One region of the Exiguobacterium sp. ZWU0009 genome, then DNA from elsewhere that is predicted to be linked to it. Evidence: riboswitches for the same ligand, from Rfam matches in the RefSeq annotation. Region 1 holds a riboswitch; each other region holds the start of a gene.

The links. A riboswitch is a leader RNA that binds a small molecule or an ion and turns the genes downstream of it on or off. The one in region 1 is predicted to bind S-adenosylmethionine.
Region 2: another riboswitch for S-adenosylmethionine. It lies ahead of metK (methionine adenosyltransferase); the one in region 1 lies ahead of L985_RS15640 (Na+/H+ antiporter NhaC family protein).
Region 3: another riboswitch for S-adenosylmethionine. It lies ahead of msrA (peptide-methionine (S)-S-oxide reductase MsrA); the one in region 1 lies ahead of L985_RS15640 (Na+/H+ antiporter NhaC family protein).

The regions. Positions count from the first base shown of each region.
Region 1 is NZ_CP018057.1:3,014,880-3,019,991, reverse strand. Features, by position in the region: gene L985_RS15650 (aldo/keto reductase) at 1-205, opposite strand, end outside; gene L985_RS15645 (hypothetical protein) at 363-566, shown strand; gene L985_RS15640 (Na+/H+ antiporter NhaC family protein) at 610-1,920, opposite strand; SAM riboswitch class I at 2,002-2,106, opposite strand; gene L985_RS15635 (metal ABC transporter solute-binding protein, Zn/Mn family) at 2,176-3,189, opposite strand; gene L985_RS15630 (alpha/beta hydrolase) at 3,360-4,349, shown strand; gene L985_RS15625 (histidine phosphatase family protein) at 4,367-4,957, shown strand; gene L985_RS15620 (YwpF family protein) at 4,954-5,112, opposite strand, start outside.
Region 2 is NZ_CP018057.1:2,441,458-2,446,569, forward strand. Features, by position in the region: gene L985_RS12745 (tRNA 5-(aminomethyl)-2-thiouridylate-methyltransferase MnmM) at 1-334, shown strand, start outside; gene L985_RS12750 (alpha/beta fold hydrolase) at 385-1,089, opposite strand; gene L985_RS12755 (GNAT family N-acetyltransferase) at 1,168-1,656, opposite strand; gene metK (methionine adenosyltransferase) at 1,795-3,003, opposite strand; SAM riboswitch class I at 3,132-3,258, opposite strand; gene pckA (phosphoenolpyruvate carboxykinase (ATP)) at 3,493-5,061, shown strand.
Region 3 is NZ_CP018057.1:448,786-453,897, reverse strand. Features, by position in the region: gene L985_RS02410 (C40 family peptidase) at 1-2,066, shown strand, start outside; gene L985_RS02405 (putative quinol monooxygenase) at 2,124-2,417, opposite strand; gene L985_RS02400 (M20 metallopeptidase family protein) at 2,495-3,673, shown strand; SAM riboswitch class I at 3,736-3,839, shown strand; gene msrA (peptide-methionine (S)-S-oxide reductase MsrA) at 3,935-4,465, shown strand; gene L985_RS02390 (DMT family transporter) at 4,542-5,024, opposite strand; gene L985_RS02385 (Crp/Fnr family transcriptional regulator) at 5,037-5,112, opposite strand, start outside.

The DNA of each region.
Region 1 (5,112 bases):
GATCCTCACGTTTCACGCCGCTTTCCTTGATTCCTTTTGCGACACCGCGCTCGTTTTTATAGACAGCAGCCGTATCGATATGACGATAGCCGACACGTAGTGCTTCAGCGACAGCAGCTGGTGCTTCTGTTTCTTCGTCTACTTGCCAGACACCGAATCCGATTTGGGGAATCGTAATACCGTTTGAAAGTTTTGCGTATTGCATGTGTTACTCCTCCTCATAAAACGTAGTTTAGATTTGCTCGTTTAGTTTAGCATGAACGAACGAAGACGTCCGTTTCCATGCTCATGGAGGAATAAAATACGGTAAAATAGAAAAGAACCATGAGATTTAATCGTGTGGTAAAAGAGGGGGAGAAAAGATGGCTCAAAAGAATAAAAAGTTATCCAAATGTACTTGGCTTAGTATTGGCGCCTTGTTAGTAACGCAGGCAGTGGGTCTATTTCTTAGTGCGCGAAAATCAGGACGTAATCCATGGGTTTGGGGAGGCGCTGGACTTGTTCAATTCCCGCTTCCGGCAATTGCTTACTTCATCTTAGAACGACAAGCGAAGCAGAAAAAATAATAAAACAGGTCCAATCGTCGACGCGATTGGACCTGTTTTATGGTTACGAAGAAATTTTTTCTTGCTTCGTCGCTGTCTTCTTCATGCGTGGCAAGCCGAAGAAAATGGCGATTGATCCACAGACGAAGAGGAGGAATGGATAGAACAGATACGGAATCAGTTCAGGAGAAGCCGTTTTCGTCAATTCTGCTGCAATCAATAGTTGTGCTCCATACGGAATGATGCCTTGAATCCCACAAGAGAAGATATCAAGAATACTCGCTGATTTCTTGCGATCGACTTCATACGTATCGGCGATTTCAGCTGCCAGTGGTCCAGCGACGAGAATCGAGATCGTATTGTTTGCTGTCGCAAGATTCGTTGCACTGACGAGTGCCGCCATACTGAATTCGGCACCGCGACGCTGTGAAATCTTGCGTGTCAGCGTCTCTTTCAAGTAAGCAATTCCACCGTTGAACGTGATCAAGCTGACGAGACCACCCATGAGGAGCGTCAAAATGGAGATTTCCGCCATGCCCATCATTCCTTCAGACATCGAGAGAACGAAGCCACTCAAGCCGAAGCTACCATCAATCATACCGATGATGCCGGTGAGTAACGTACCACCGATGAGGACAAGGATGACATTGACGCCAAATAGTGCAAGGACGATGACAGCGAGATATGGAATCAACTTATAGAATTCAAAGGCTTTTGCTTCGACGACGTCACCAGAACCAGACACGAATGCGAGCAGGATGACCGTCAAAATAGCAGCCGGTAGAACGATCATGAAGTTCGTTCGGAATTTATCACGCATGTTCGTTTTTTGTGTCCGGACGGCAGCAATCGTCGTATCCGAGATGAACGACAAGTTATCGCCGAACATCGATCCACCAACGACAGCAGCCGCTGCGATCGCAACGTTGATGCCTGTCGCTTCATGAATACCGAAGGCGATCGGCGCGAGTGCAGCAATTGTTCCAGTCGATGTTCCCATTGCCATCGAGATGAAGGCAGCGATGATGAACAGACCACTCATCAGGAGTGACGGAGGAAGGAACGTCAAAGCAGCATTGACGGTTGCATCGATGGCACCGATTGCTTCTGCCGTTCCAGAGAACGTACCGGCTAATAAGAAGATGAAGACCATGATCATGATATCGGGATTTCCGGCACCCGTTGCGATTCGTTCAACCGTTTGATTAATGGATCCTTTCGTAGTGATTGCAGCAAAGATCAAAGCGATCAATGCGGCGATAAGGATCGGGAATTTGTAAAAGTCGTCATAGAAGATCCCGGCTCCGATGAAGAGGACCAGGAATACGACGAGGGGAAGCAGTGCCCATTTGTTAAGCGTGATCGTTTCATTCATTGTTGACACCTCGTTTCTCAAAGATACAAAAAAAGACCCCTTCGCAAGAAAGAAGGAGGTCTTTATGAAATAAAGACGCTCTTCTTATCTCTCAAGCTTTCGCTTGCTGGATTTGGCACAGTACGAATCAAATCGTCCGCTGCCGAAACATCATTGGGCCAGTCCCTCCGTTTCTCGCGATAAAAAGAAGTCATTCAATTGTTGTAAAACACGTTTCTTACCGTACCGCATTGAGTAACGCGTGTCAACTGTACTTTACTGAAGTGCTTGTTTCAATGTTTGGACGTTTTCTTCCATCAACTTGAAGTATGAGCTATTTTGTTGCGCTTTCGTGACCGACTCTAGATTATGGATCGTCACGGATTCAGCTCCGATTTCTTTTTGGATGACACGTGCAACCTTCGGTGAGACCGTCTCTTCGAACGCGACGTATTTCAAATCATGCATCCGTGCTTCTTTTACTAAAGCGGCCAGTTGCTTTTGTGACGGTTCATCTGACGGCGAGATACCCGCAATCGGTAGTTGCGTGAAACCATATCGTTCTGCGAGGTAACCGTATGCGGCATGTGTGACGAGAAGTTCTTTTTTCGATCCGTCAGCGACCGCTTGTTTGAATTGTTCGTCCAATGCATCAGCTTGCTGATCGAACGCTTTTAAGTTTTTCTCGAATGTTGCTTTGTATTTTGGTACTTCTTTTGATAAGGCAGTTGTAATCGAGCGTGCCATTGCTTTTGCGTTGACAGGATCGAGCCAGACGTGTGGATCGTATTTTCCGTGGTCATGACCTTCTTCTTCATGCGCATGTTCATCCGTTGCATGATCATCATGCTTTTCTTCTTCGTGAGCGTGTTCGTCTTCACTATGCCCTTCTTCTTCATGTGCATGGAGTGTAGCATCCGATTCCAGTAAGTTGACGTCCTTACTCGTCTCGACGAAGCGGACATCCGTGCCTTTTAGGCTCTCCTGGATTTTTTTCGAATACGGCTCGAGTGTCGTACCTGTCAAAAGGAACAAGTCTCCCTTAGCAATCTCAGTGAGTTGTTTTGACGTTGGTTCGTAAGAGTGAGGATCGGCTCCAGGTGGGACGATCATCTTGACGTCGACTTGATCACCACCGATTTCGCGGGCAATAGCAGCCGTCGCGAACGTCGATGTATAGACTTCTGTCTGGGTTTTATCTGAAGTCGATGAATCGGTATTCGAACCGCAAGCGGCGAGGATACTTGCACTTGCGAAGGCGACCGTTAAAGCAGGAATGATTTTTTTCATTATATGATACCTCCATTATTAAAACGTAACTATTCCGATTTGGACTTTCTCACTATAGCGGAACGCTGGTGAAGCGTCAAGTAGGAATACCGAGACGTTCGACATCTTTTAAAACGGGGTAGAAGGATAATAAAGTGAAGAAACTGGCACGTCTTTTTGGAGGTGATCAAGTGAAACGTGAAACTGCATGGCTAATGGGGGGAGCTGCATTATTGACGACGGCAGCAGCGGGAGCGAGTATCTGGAATAATTATGGTGCACTGCTTCGATGGACCGAACCCGCCTTGCCACTCACAGAAAAACAACTTGCACCGCGGACGCTCACCTACAAACAGGTGGGAGACCGCATCTTACAGCTCGATCTCTATTATCCACCGGGAGAAGGACCGTTTCCAGTTGCCATCTATGCACATGGCGGTGCATTCGTTCGTGGAGAGCGCGATGATATGTTCTGCTTTAGTCCAATCGTTGATCGACTACTTGAACTCGGAGTTGCCGTCTGTAGTATTGAGTATCGTTTGTTCGAAGAGGGCAGTTATTTTCCGGATAACCTCGAAGATGTACGGGATGCGTTATGTTTTTTGAATAAGGAAGCAGAGGATCTTCGCATTCTAAGAGGACGGATGATGGTATGGGGAGACTCAGCCGGAGCCGCACTCATGCTGACGACGGCACTTGCCCCATCTGCTTTCGTTGGTGAGCGTGATGAACGCCACATGCCATTGATCAGTGGTGTGATCGCTTTATATCCACCGACGAACTTTTTGTTGTTTAATTTCATTCAGACTTGGATTGCCCACATTAAGTTCTACAAGGGTGGACGAGAAGAATGGCGCAAGCTAATGACGCATGTCTCACCCGTCACACATTTATCGTCGGATGCCCCGCCAATCATGCTTTTGCACGGTAAAAAAGATCCAATCGTCCCGTTTTCTCAAGCCTTGCATTTCGTTGAAAAGGGAGCAGATGTCGGAGCCGATGTTCGTTTGTTTTCCTTTCCGAATGGTACCCACTCACTTGCCAGTTTTGCTCAGACGGAAAATCCGTTAAAGATCGAGCGATTGCTTGAACGCATTGAACGTTTCACCTGTCAGGTGCTATTGTTGCCACCGCGACAACTTGCGAATGGAAAACATGATACAATCAGTCATATTTCTTAAATGAGGGAGACAGAGACATGACTGAAATTTGTTTAGTGCGGCATGGTCAGACGGATTGGAACTTAAACGAGCGGATTCAAGGGAGAGAAGATATTCCGTTGAATGCAACAGGAAGAAGACAAGCGGAACTCAGCGCCGCTTATCTAGCGAATGAAAAATGGGATATCTTATTAGCAAGTCCGTTGTCCCGTGCTGTTGAGACAGCGGAAATCATCGGGCGTGCTGTTGGTTTGACGATTACGGCGACAGACGAGCGACTTGTCGAACGCGAATTCGGTGCCGCCTCTGGTGAACCGGTCGCAGCGATTTACGAGGCCGTTCAAGCGAACGATACGACACTTGTGCCAGGTCTCGAAACGGAACAAGACATCCAGGATCGCGTGTTCGAGGCGCTACAGGAAGTGACACGCATGCATGCGGGCAAACGGATCTTGATCGTCTGTCACTCGCATACGATTAAGGCAGCTTTATCATCGATTGATGCGACGTTCAGTTACCGGACACCTTTGAAAAATGCGTGTGCGAATTATGTCCAATATACGGATCACTATACGATTGATCGAATCAACGTAGCGGATCACATCACGGACGAGGTCGAAAAACCTTAAGAGACTGGCGCTTTCGGGTGTTCTGCTAGATACTGCTTGAACGTTTCCTTTGCAATGCTCGTAATATGCGCGCCGCGCTTCGAACGACGATCCTTATATTCTTGGACGAGTTCTTCGCCAGCGAATCCATCTTCGACGACTTCGCGTAGGATTGA
Region 2 (5,112 bases), 570 kb from region 1:
CCATGTCGGTGCCCGTCTTTCGGACGAACAACGTCCCGTTCGTGCCGGTGTCTTCAATCTCGGATATCTGCCTGGAAGCGACAAATCGATCACAACGACAGGTGAAGAGACGCTCGAAGCACTCGATGCCCTCCTCCCGGTCCTCGCTCCCGGCGGTCTTGTCGTCCTCGTCGTCTATCACGGTCACCTGGAAGGAAAACGAGAGCGCGACGCCGTCCTCGATTACGTGACAGCCCTTGATCAGCAAGATTACGCCGTTCTTCAGTACCGTTTCTTGAATCAACAAAATCATCCACCGTTCATCATCGCAATCGAGAAAAAAGTACGCGGATGATTGGACACAAAAAAGTGATGCCTTTTTTTAGAGGCATCACTTTTGTTATTTCATTCTTCAACAAGCTTAAAGAACAACATTAATTTTTCTGCAAACCGTGTGTTCAACCGTTCGAAACTAAAATGCGGAAATCCGTGTAGACGTTGTAAGTAAATCTGATCGCCCCCCATTTTCCGGCATACTTCAAGCGTCAACTTGACGTCTGCGAATTGATCGTCCGGTGCATAAAAACAAGCCAAGTTCACACGCGGCAGTTTTTTTCGTTCCTCGTCATGTACGACGATCTCTTCTTCGATTTCCCGGTACTGTGCATAGGTCAGTTCACCGATACGAACAGTATCTTCCGTACTTTGACCAAATGGTAACGTACCGAGTGGCACATCAGGTCGGAAACGATCGAACGCACTTGCGAAGACTTGTTTGACGCCTCCGAGTTGTTTCGAAGGGTGCCAATCAAATAACGGTGAAATGAACGACAGACTGGCGACAGGTAATTCATATTCTTGCAACAGACGATTGACGACAAGTGCGCCCATGCTACAGGCGACGATATGAATCGGTAACTTACGTTTTCCGGCTTCACGTAATGCTTCTTTTAACAGTTGACCATGTTCTTCAAACGAGATGCGACGTGGTGCGTCGACGAGTAACACTTCATACTCTCGTTCGAGTACCCGAATCAAAGCTTCACTCGGACGGGCACGCAGTTGTAACGGATAGACTAATACGATGATTCCTGTTGGTTGTTCAACCACAAACTCACCTCTTCACTTCATACTTCCTTTTCACGATACCTTATTTCAAGCGCAATCGAAACCGTCCCAAGACGGATTTCACGAGGCGACATGGCGAAGACGAATGACTGATTCTGCTTGACCAAAGACTTCTTCCGTCATCTCACTCAGTTCTTCAAAACCAAATGAGGTCAAGAACTGACGTGCTTTATAGTTACGTGCTTCCACGTAGACTTCGAGTGGGACGGCTCCTTGTCGTTCGAGTTCACGGATCAGACGTCGCCCGATACCATTTTGCTGATATTTCGGTAAGACGTACAGACGAACGATCTCCCACGTTCCCTCAACATCAACAGCATGAATGAAACCGACGATTTCCTCGTCGATGATTCCGACATAAAAATACTCTCCCCGTGCTTCTTCCGCCGTCCGGATCGCACGAACGACTTCTTCTTGCGGATACGCCTCCTGCACGAAATGCGCTTTCGAACGTTCGGAATAGATTTCTGCATACGTATCCAACCAAGATGTGACGGCAATGTCATGAATACGTCCTGCATCAGCTGGAATAGCTTCGCGTATTTCCATAATCGGAACCCCCCTTTGTATTCATACGAATCGACTCATGTACTTTTACCCTCTTCTAGAAAAAACATTCGTTTCCTGCAAAGTTCCCCGTAAACAAAAAAAGTCCGAAAACCCGCGTAGGGTTCTCGGACTTTTTGATTATGCGAAACGTTTTGCTTGTTCTTCAAGAACTGCTGCTTTATCTGTTTGCTCCCATGGAAGCTCAACATCTGTACGACCGAAGTGACCGTATGCAGCTGTTTGACGATAGATCGGACGACGGAGATCAAGCATGTTGATGATTCCAGCCGGACGAAGATCGAAGTTTTCAGCAACCAATTCGACGAGTTGCGCTTCAGGAAGTTTTCCTGTACCGAATGTATCAACCGCGATTGATACTGGGTGCGCGACACCGATTGCGTACGCAAGTTGAACTTCTGCTTTGTCTGCAAGACCTGCAGCAACGAGGTTCTTCGCGACGTAACGTGCTGCGTATGCAGCTGAACGGTCGACTTTCGTTGGATCTTTACCTGAGAATGCTCCACCGCCGTGGCGTGCGTATCCACCATACGTATCAACGATGATCTTACGACCAGTCAATCCAGCATCTCCTTGTGGTCCGCCGATAACGAAACGACCAGTTGGGTTGATGAAGAATTTCGTTGCTGCGTCGATGTATTCAGCCGGGATGACCGGTGTGATGACGTGTTCTTTCAAGTCAGCTTGGATTTGCTCAAGCGTGACTTCTTCTGCGTGTTGTGTCGAGATGACGATTGTATCGACACGAACCGGCTCGTTGTTCTCGTTGTATTCGACCGTGACTTGTGTTTTTCCGTCCGGACGAAGGTAGTCGAGTTGACCGTTTTTACGCACTTCTGCCAAACGGCGTGCGAGACGGTGTGAAAGCGAGATTGGAAGTGGCATGAGTTCTGGTGTTTCTTTCGTTGCGTAACCGAACATGAGACCTTGGTCTCCTGCACCGATAGCATCGATTTCTGCATCAGACATGCTACCTTCACGTGCTTCAAGCGCTTGGTCGACACCAAGAGCGATGTCTGCTGATTGCTCATCGATTGATGTCAATACAGCGCACGTGTCCGCGTCGAAACCGTATTTCGCGCGTGTGTAACCAATTTCACGAATTGTCTCACGAACGACTTTTGGAATGTCGACGTAAGTGGATGTCGTGATCTCACCTGCAACGAGAACAAGACCTGTCGTGACAGAAGTTTCTGCCGCAACACGTGCGTTTGGATCCGCTGCGAGGATTGCATCAAGAATTGAATCCGAAATTTGGTCACAGATTTTATCTGGATGACCTTCAGTGACTGACTCCGACGTGAAAAGTCGGCGATTAAGGTTTGTCATGTATGACCCTCCCAAAAAAGAATTTGACGGTGTACTCATTTCCCCTAGTTGAGTGGGACGGTAAAATGAAAAAAACCTTTCCAAGTCCAAAAAATGGTCAGGGAAAGGTTGTGCGTTCTTCCTTTACCCTCTTATCGTTCGAAGTGTTTACTTCGCTTCAGGAGAGCACCTTTTCCCTCATTAATATGTGAATTAATGTAGGACGGTTGCCGGGTTTCTTCGGGCCTTGTTCCCTCCACCTGCTCAGAATAAGAGTATCCGTTACGAATTACATGATATAAAGTTGTAACTACTCTGTCAAGCAAGGTTTCAAATTCTAGTCGAAACTTTTTGAAAGAGATGTTAAACTGTTAATGCTGAAAGCGTTTCCAGATAAATAGAAATCAGCACCAGAAAATGATTGCTCTCTCTTTAGTATGTCATATATAATAAATGTGTCATACTAAATACGATGAGCCAAAACCAACGTAGGGGAAAGGTGGGGTCAGGATGCCGATGACGGTCCTGAATATCGAAGAACTACTCAAGAAAGAGCATGTGTTCAAACAACTATCTGTTGCTGAACTTGTCGAACATGCGATTCGAAACGAAGAAGGTGTCCTTGCTGAGAACGGCGCATTATCTGTAGAAACGGGGAAATTTACAGGTCGTTCACCAAAAGATAAGTTCATCGTCCGTGATTCTTCCTGCGAGTCTCACATTGATTGGGGTCACGTTAACCAACCAATGGATGGAGACAAATTTGAACAATTGTTGCAGAAGGTTCTTCGTTACATGAACGAAGCCGATCATCTCTACTACACAGAAGCTGCAGCAGGTGCAGATACGCACTTCACCCTTCCGGTCCGTGTGCTCACACAATACGCTTGGCATAATCTCTTTGCCAAACAACTCTTTTTACGCGAATATCCTGAAGTGGCTGCCTTTGAACCGTTCACGGTCGTCTACGCACCACATTTCAAGGCAGATCCTACCGTTGACGGAACGAACTCTGAGACGTTCATCGCCATGTCGTTCGAACACCGAATCGTCTTGATTGGTGGAACGGAGTATGCGGGCGAAATCAAAAAATCAATCTTTTCCGTCATGAACTACCTCTTGCCACAAGAAAACGTTCTTTCAATGCACTGTTCGGCAAACGTCGGACACGAAGGTGACGTTGCCTTGTTCTTCGGTCTATCTGGGACTGGTAAGACCACCCTTTCCGCTGATGATAGCCGCCAATTGATTGGTGACGACGAACATGGTTGGTCACACGATGGTGTCTTCAACATCGAAGGAGGATGTTATGCGAAGACGGTTAACCTGTCACGTGAAAAAGAACCACAGATTTTTGACGCAATCCGCTTCGGAACGGTTCTTGAAAACGTCGTTCTTGATGAAACACGTCACCCTGATTACGATGACACATCGTTGACGGAAAATACGCGTGCTGCTTATCCGATTACAGCAATTGATAACATCGCTGTTCCATCACGCGCTGGTCACCCGAAGACGATCGTCTTCTTGACGGCTGATGCGTACGGTGTCTTGCCTCCGATCAGCAAGTTGACGAAAGAACAAGCGATGTATCACTTCCTATCAGGTTATACATCAAAACTCGCTGGAACAGAGCGTGGTGTAACGGAGCCGGAAGCAACGTTCTCAACGTGCTTCGGTTCACCATTCCTTCCACTCATGCCTGAAAAGTATGCGACGATGCTCGGCGAATTGATTGATCGTCATGGTGTCACCGTTTATCTCGTCAACACCGGCTGGACGGGTGGTGCTTACGGTACGGGTAGCCGCATGAAGCTATCCTACACCCGGACGATGGTCAATGCTGCCGTCAACGGTACACTTGCAACGATTCCAACAGAAGAACATCCGATTTTCGGACTTCATATGCCACTTGAAGTTCCAGGTGTTCCAAGCGAGTTACTCAATCCGGTACGCGTCTGGTCGAATCCGGACGAATACGACACACAAGCGCGTTCGCTTGCTGAGAAATTCCAACACAATTTCCTTCGCTTCGAAAGTGCGACAGATGCAATCAAGTCAGCTGGTCCACGTCTATAAAAAAAGAGCCCTCGGGCTCTTTTTTTAAGCTTAGAAATCGGTAAATCTCTT
Region 3 (5,112 bases), 680 kb from region 1:
CGGCACAACTCGAGCAACTTCCGAAATTAGTTGGAAAGCGTTATGCCAAACGAACGACTTCTCTTTTCGTTGAACCGAAGACGACGAGCGCGAAGTCAGCTGTCACTCAAAATCAAGCATTCGAAACGTTCGGTACGACGGGGACTTTCACACGCGTGGCCACTAAAACGGGTTACGCCTTCGTATTGACAACTGATTTAGCTGATGCGCAGGTCGAAAATTACCCGGAAACGGGTCTGCGTTATGCCAAACGAGCGACTTCCCTTTTCGTTGAACCGAAGACGACAAGCACGAAGACAGTCGTCGTTCAAAATCAAGCGTTTGAAACGTTCGGTACGACGGGTACTTTTACACGCGTGGCGACTAAAACGGGTTATGCCTTCATATTGACGGCTGATTTAGCAGATGCGCAGATCGTGAACCATCCGGAAACAGGGCTACGTTACGTCCAACAGCAGACGACGGTCTATGCTACTGCGACTACGAAAGGAAAAGTCGTACAATCGCTTCCTGTGAATACTTCGCTTCAAACGTACGGCATCGAGGGTTCATTTACACGAATCAAACGAAACGACGAGTATGCCTATGTGCTGACGGCACATCTTGGTACATTGAAATACTATCCGAAGACTGCACGCCTCTATGTTCAGCGTGCTACACCGATCTATTCGGATGCCAAATCTTCAAGTCCTGTCTTAAAGCAACATCAAACGAATACGCTGCTGACGGTGTATGGCACAAGCGGTGCCTATAGCCGGATCATCTTCCGTGGAGTTCATGCTTACGTCAAGACAGCTGATCTCGGTACTGGAAAAGTCTATGCATCAACCGGGACACGATACGCGAAACGCAACTTGTCCGTCTACACATCTGCGTCGACGAAGAGCAAAATCATGTATTCCGTCAAACGAGCTGATAAGCTAACGATTTACGGAACAAGAGGCAGTTACACACGCTTGAAAAAAGGATCGGTCTACGGTTACGTCAAGACGACGGATCTCGTCACGAAAAAGCCGGATCTGTATGACGTCACTGGTCAACGCTACGTGACGGAAGACGATGTCGTCATTCGTTCGCAGGCAAAACTATCGGGTAAAAAAATCGGTACATTAAAAAAAGGGACCTCGATTTCGATTTACGGAAAAAGCGGTTATTATACACGCGTCAAATATAAAAACACCTTTGGTTTCGTCGATTCGAGTCGTATCGGACTGAACAAGCCGACGGCAAAAGCAAAAAAAGGCACGACATTTTATGTCCATCTGGACCAGACGCCACTCTTCTCTGCCGACGTTGCTTACAGTCGCCCAGCTGCCTATTTGAAGAAAGGGACGAAATTAATTGGTCTAAAATCAATTGATGATGACTTTTGGCAAGTTCGCCTGGCAAATGGTCAAACCGGTTACGTCCTCAACCCTTATATCAGCACGAGCAAACCCGATATGGGACTGACACAAAAAGCGATCGACCGGGCGAAAATCTATACGGTCAAACAGACGACGTCGTTCTTTGCGAGTCCGACAAGTCCAAAAGGCAGCGGACTCGTTGAACAAGGCAAACGGGTTTATCCGCGTCATCGAGTCGGAAACTTCTATGTCATCCAGTCAGGCTGGACACCTGTTTATCTTCCTGTATCCGCTGTGACGATCACGTCCGATAAACGGGTCGTTAAAAAGAATAATACGCGTGGTGAAAAGCTGATCCAAGCAGCAGTCCAACATATCGGCACACCATACACATGGGGTTCGCAAGATGCCGTGAACGGTGGTTTTGACTGTTCCGGTTTGATTCACTACGCGACGAACAAGGCTGGAAAATACGGTGGTCGGACGAACGTTCGTGGCTACTGGTACGGTGCTTTCTTTACGAATCGCCGGACGAGTATTACAAGCGGTAAACGCTCGGATATCGTCTTCTTCCAGAACACTTATACAGATGGTCCATCGCATATCGGAATCATGCTCGATAGCGAACACTTCATCCATGCAGGCGGTTCACAACTTCAAATCAACTCGATTTACGAACCGCGTTGGCAAGAGCATTTCCTCGGATTTAAATCGATGTAAGACAAAAAAGACGAATCCGTCGAAATCGACGGGTTCGTCTCTTCTTATCGCAATACGTTAAAATGTCATCTCGACGTATTTCGTTACTTGTCGATCCATCAAGTATAACTCGATCTGTTCACGGTAGGCTTTATAGTGATCGGATGCGATATGCGCTTCAAGTGCCTCTTCATCACGATACACTTCATACAGCATGAATTGATGCTCATCCTCGATCGATTGATGTAAGGAATAACGTAAGCACCCTTCTTCTTTTTGTGAGGCATGATAGACCGTTTGTAGAATCGGGAAGACTTGATCCGCAAGTCCTGCTTTGATTGTAAGTACAGCGTTGACGACGATTTCTCCCATGTTTCATTATCCCCTTTCGTGATTACCTGTATCTGTACCCATTTTCACGAAAAGACACACGTCAAAGGAGCCTGAAGATGCAAACTCAACTTTTTGAAGCACTTGAACAATTCGAACCCACGATGATCGCGTTACGTCGTGATTTTCATCGACATCCGGAACTCTCTTTCCAGGAAGTCCGCACACAAGAACGGATTGCAAACTTTTATGCGGAGCAGGGCATCCCTCACGAAACAGCCGTCGGAGGTCGTGGTGTCGTCGCGACGATCGAAGGCAAACAACCTGGTCCGACGATTGCTGTTCGTGCAGATTTTGATGCCTTACCGCTTCAAGAAGAGACGACACTCGCTTTCCGGTCGATTCACCCTGGTGTCATGCATGCATGTGGACACGATGGGCATACGGCGATGGTGATGGCCCTTGCTGCTACACTCTATCCATTACGGGATCAATTGCAAGGAACGATTCGAATCATCCACCAGCATGGTGAAGAGGTCTTTCCCGGTGGCGCGATCCAAATGATTGAAGCCGGTGTCCTCGAAGGCGTCGATGCGATCTTCGCGACACATCTCGAAAATGATTTACCGGTCGGTACGATCGGTTTTCGAGAAGGACATACATTATGCGCGATCGATGAATTCGAAATCATCGTTCACGGTCAAGGCGGGCATGCCCAGGCACCGCACAAAACAAAAGATGCGCTTGTCGCCGGTGCACAACTGGTCTGTAACCTCCAACACCTTGTCAGTCGACGGGTCGATCCGTTCGAACCCGCTGTCCTTGCGATCGGGTCCTTCCATGCGGGAACGGCTCCGAACATCGTCACAGGTGAAGCACGCATCGTCGGGGAGATTCGGACGTTCAACGAGACACTACGACATCAGCTCCGACAAGAAGTCGACCTTATCGCCAAAACAACGTGTGCCGGCATCGGTGCCACCTATTCGATTGACTTCACGACGGGTTACCCGGCGCTTTGGAATCATCCGGACGAGACAAAACTCGTTCAGGAAGCCGCTTCTTTCTTACCGGAAGCATCTGTCCGGTCACTCACACCGATGATGGCGGCGGATGACTTCGCACATTACTTAACGCACGTACCGGGTAGTTATTTCTTCACCGGCTCCGGATATACGGACGGTCGCGTCAATCATCCGCAACATCATCCGCAGTACAAGATCAACGAACAGGCGTTGTTGGTTGGTGCGAAAACACTCGGAGCGACCGTTTTACGTGCCTTGAAACCTAAGGATTGACTTTTTTTCTTTGTGAATGGTATCATCACAACAATGATAACGAATGACATCAACTTCATATACCCTTATCAAGAGTGGACCGAGAGATCTGGATCGATGACGTCCCAGCAACCTGCGCATAGCAAGGTGCTACGACCAGCAAAGCGAAAGCTTTGGTTGATAAAAAGCGGCGACTCCTTTTGCAACCAAGCGAAGGAGTCGTTTTCGTTTTTCTCGCTGTCAGACATACAATGGGAATTTCCCACGGAGAGGAAGATACGGATGGAAAAAGCAACATTTGCAGGTGGATGTTTTTGGTGTATGGTGACACCGTTTGAAGAATTACCAGGAATCGAGGGAATCGTATCAGGTTACATGGGTGGACACGTCGATCACCCGACATACGAGCAAGTTAAAACAGGAACGACAGGACATCTCGAAGTCGTTCAAATCACGTTTGATCCGAGTCTGTTCCCGTACGAGCGTCTGCTCGAACTCTACTGGCCACAAACGGATCCGACGGATGCAGACGGTCAGTTCCAAGATCGCGGCACGCAGTACGCACCAGCAATCTTCTATCATACGGATGCTCAGCATGAAGCAGCGATCGCTTCTCGTGACGCTCTTGCTGCAAGCAATCGTTTCAAACAACCGATCGTGACGCGGATCGATGCCGCTTCTGAGTTTTATCCAGCGGAAGAGTACCATCAAGACTTCCATAAGAAAAATCCAGAACACTATAAAAAAGATCGTGCTGCTTCTGGTCGCGATGCCTTCATCGAGCAAGAATGGAAAGATACGACGACGGTCTAATTCGAAAAAATGCATAAAAAAACAGGTCAGTAAACGTTTGTTTGCTGACCTGTTTCATTGTTATGGAAAAGATAAGTCATGAAACACGTTCTACCTGATCCTTCGCCTTCTCTTCTGGTGCCACAACTTGATACCGCTTCAAGACAAAGATCCCGCATACCATGACGGCGAGACCGATGAGCTGACCGAACGATAAATCAATTTGTGGTAAACCGAACCAACCGAACGTATCGACAGCGAGAGCAAAGCTTAACTGCGAAATCAGAACGACAGAAATCGCGACGGATGGACCAAGCAACTGAATTCCACGCATGACACAAAAGACGACACCAACACCGACGAGTCCGCCGAACCAATAGAGCGGCGATACGTTTTGGATTTGCCCAATCGTTCCACCACGAAACAGGACATAGGTGACACTTGCTCCGACGAAACCGACGAAGAAGACCAGCGTCGTTGTCGCCCATGCACCGAACGCGTCACTCATCCGAGCATTCAGTACCGTCTGTAAACTGATCAACATCCCTGCCAACACGGCACACACGATGCCCATTACCATGTTCGTTCCTCCTTACTCATAGCTGTTACCGTTCGCCTTCTCGCGAATCCGCTCCAGATCGACGATGATGATTTTCCCGCGTCGTCGA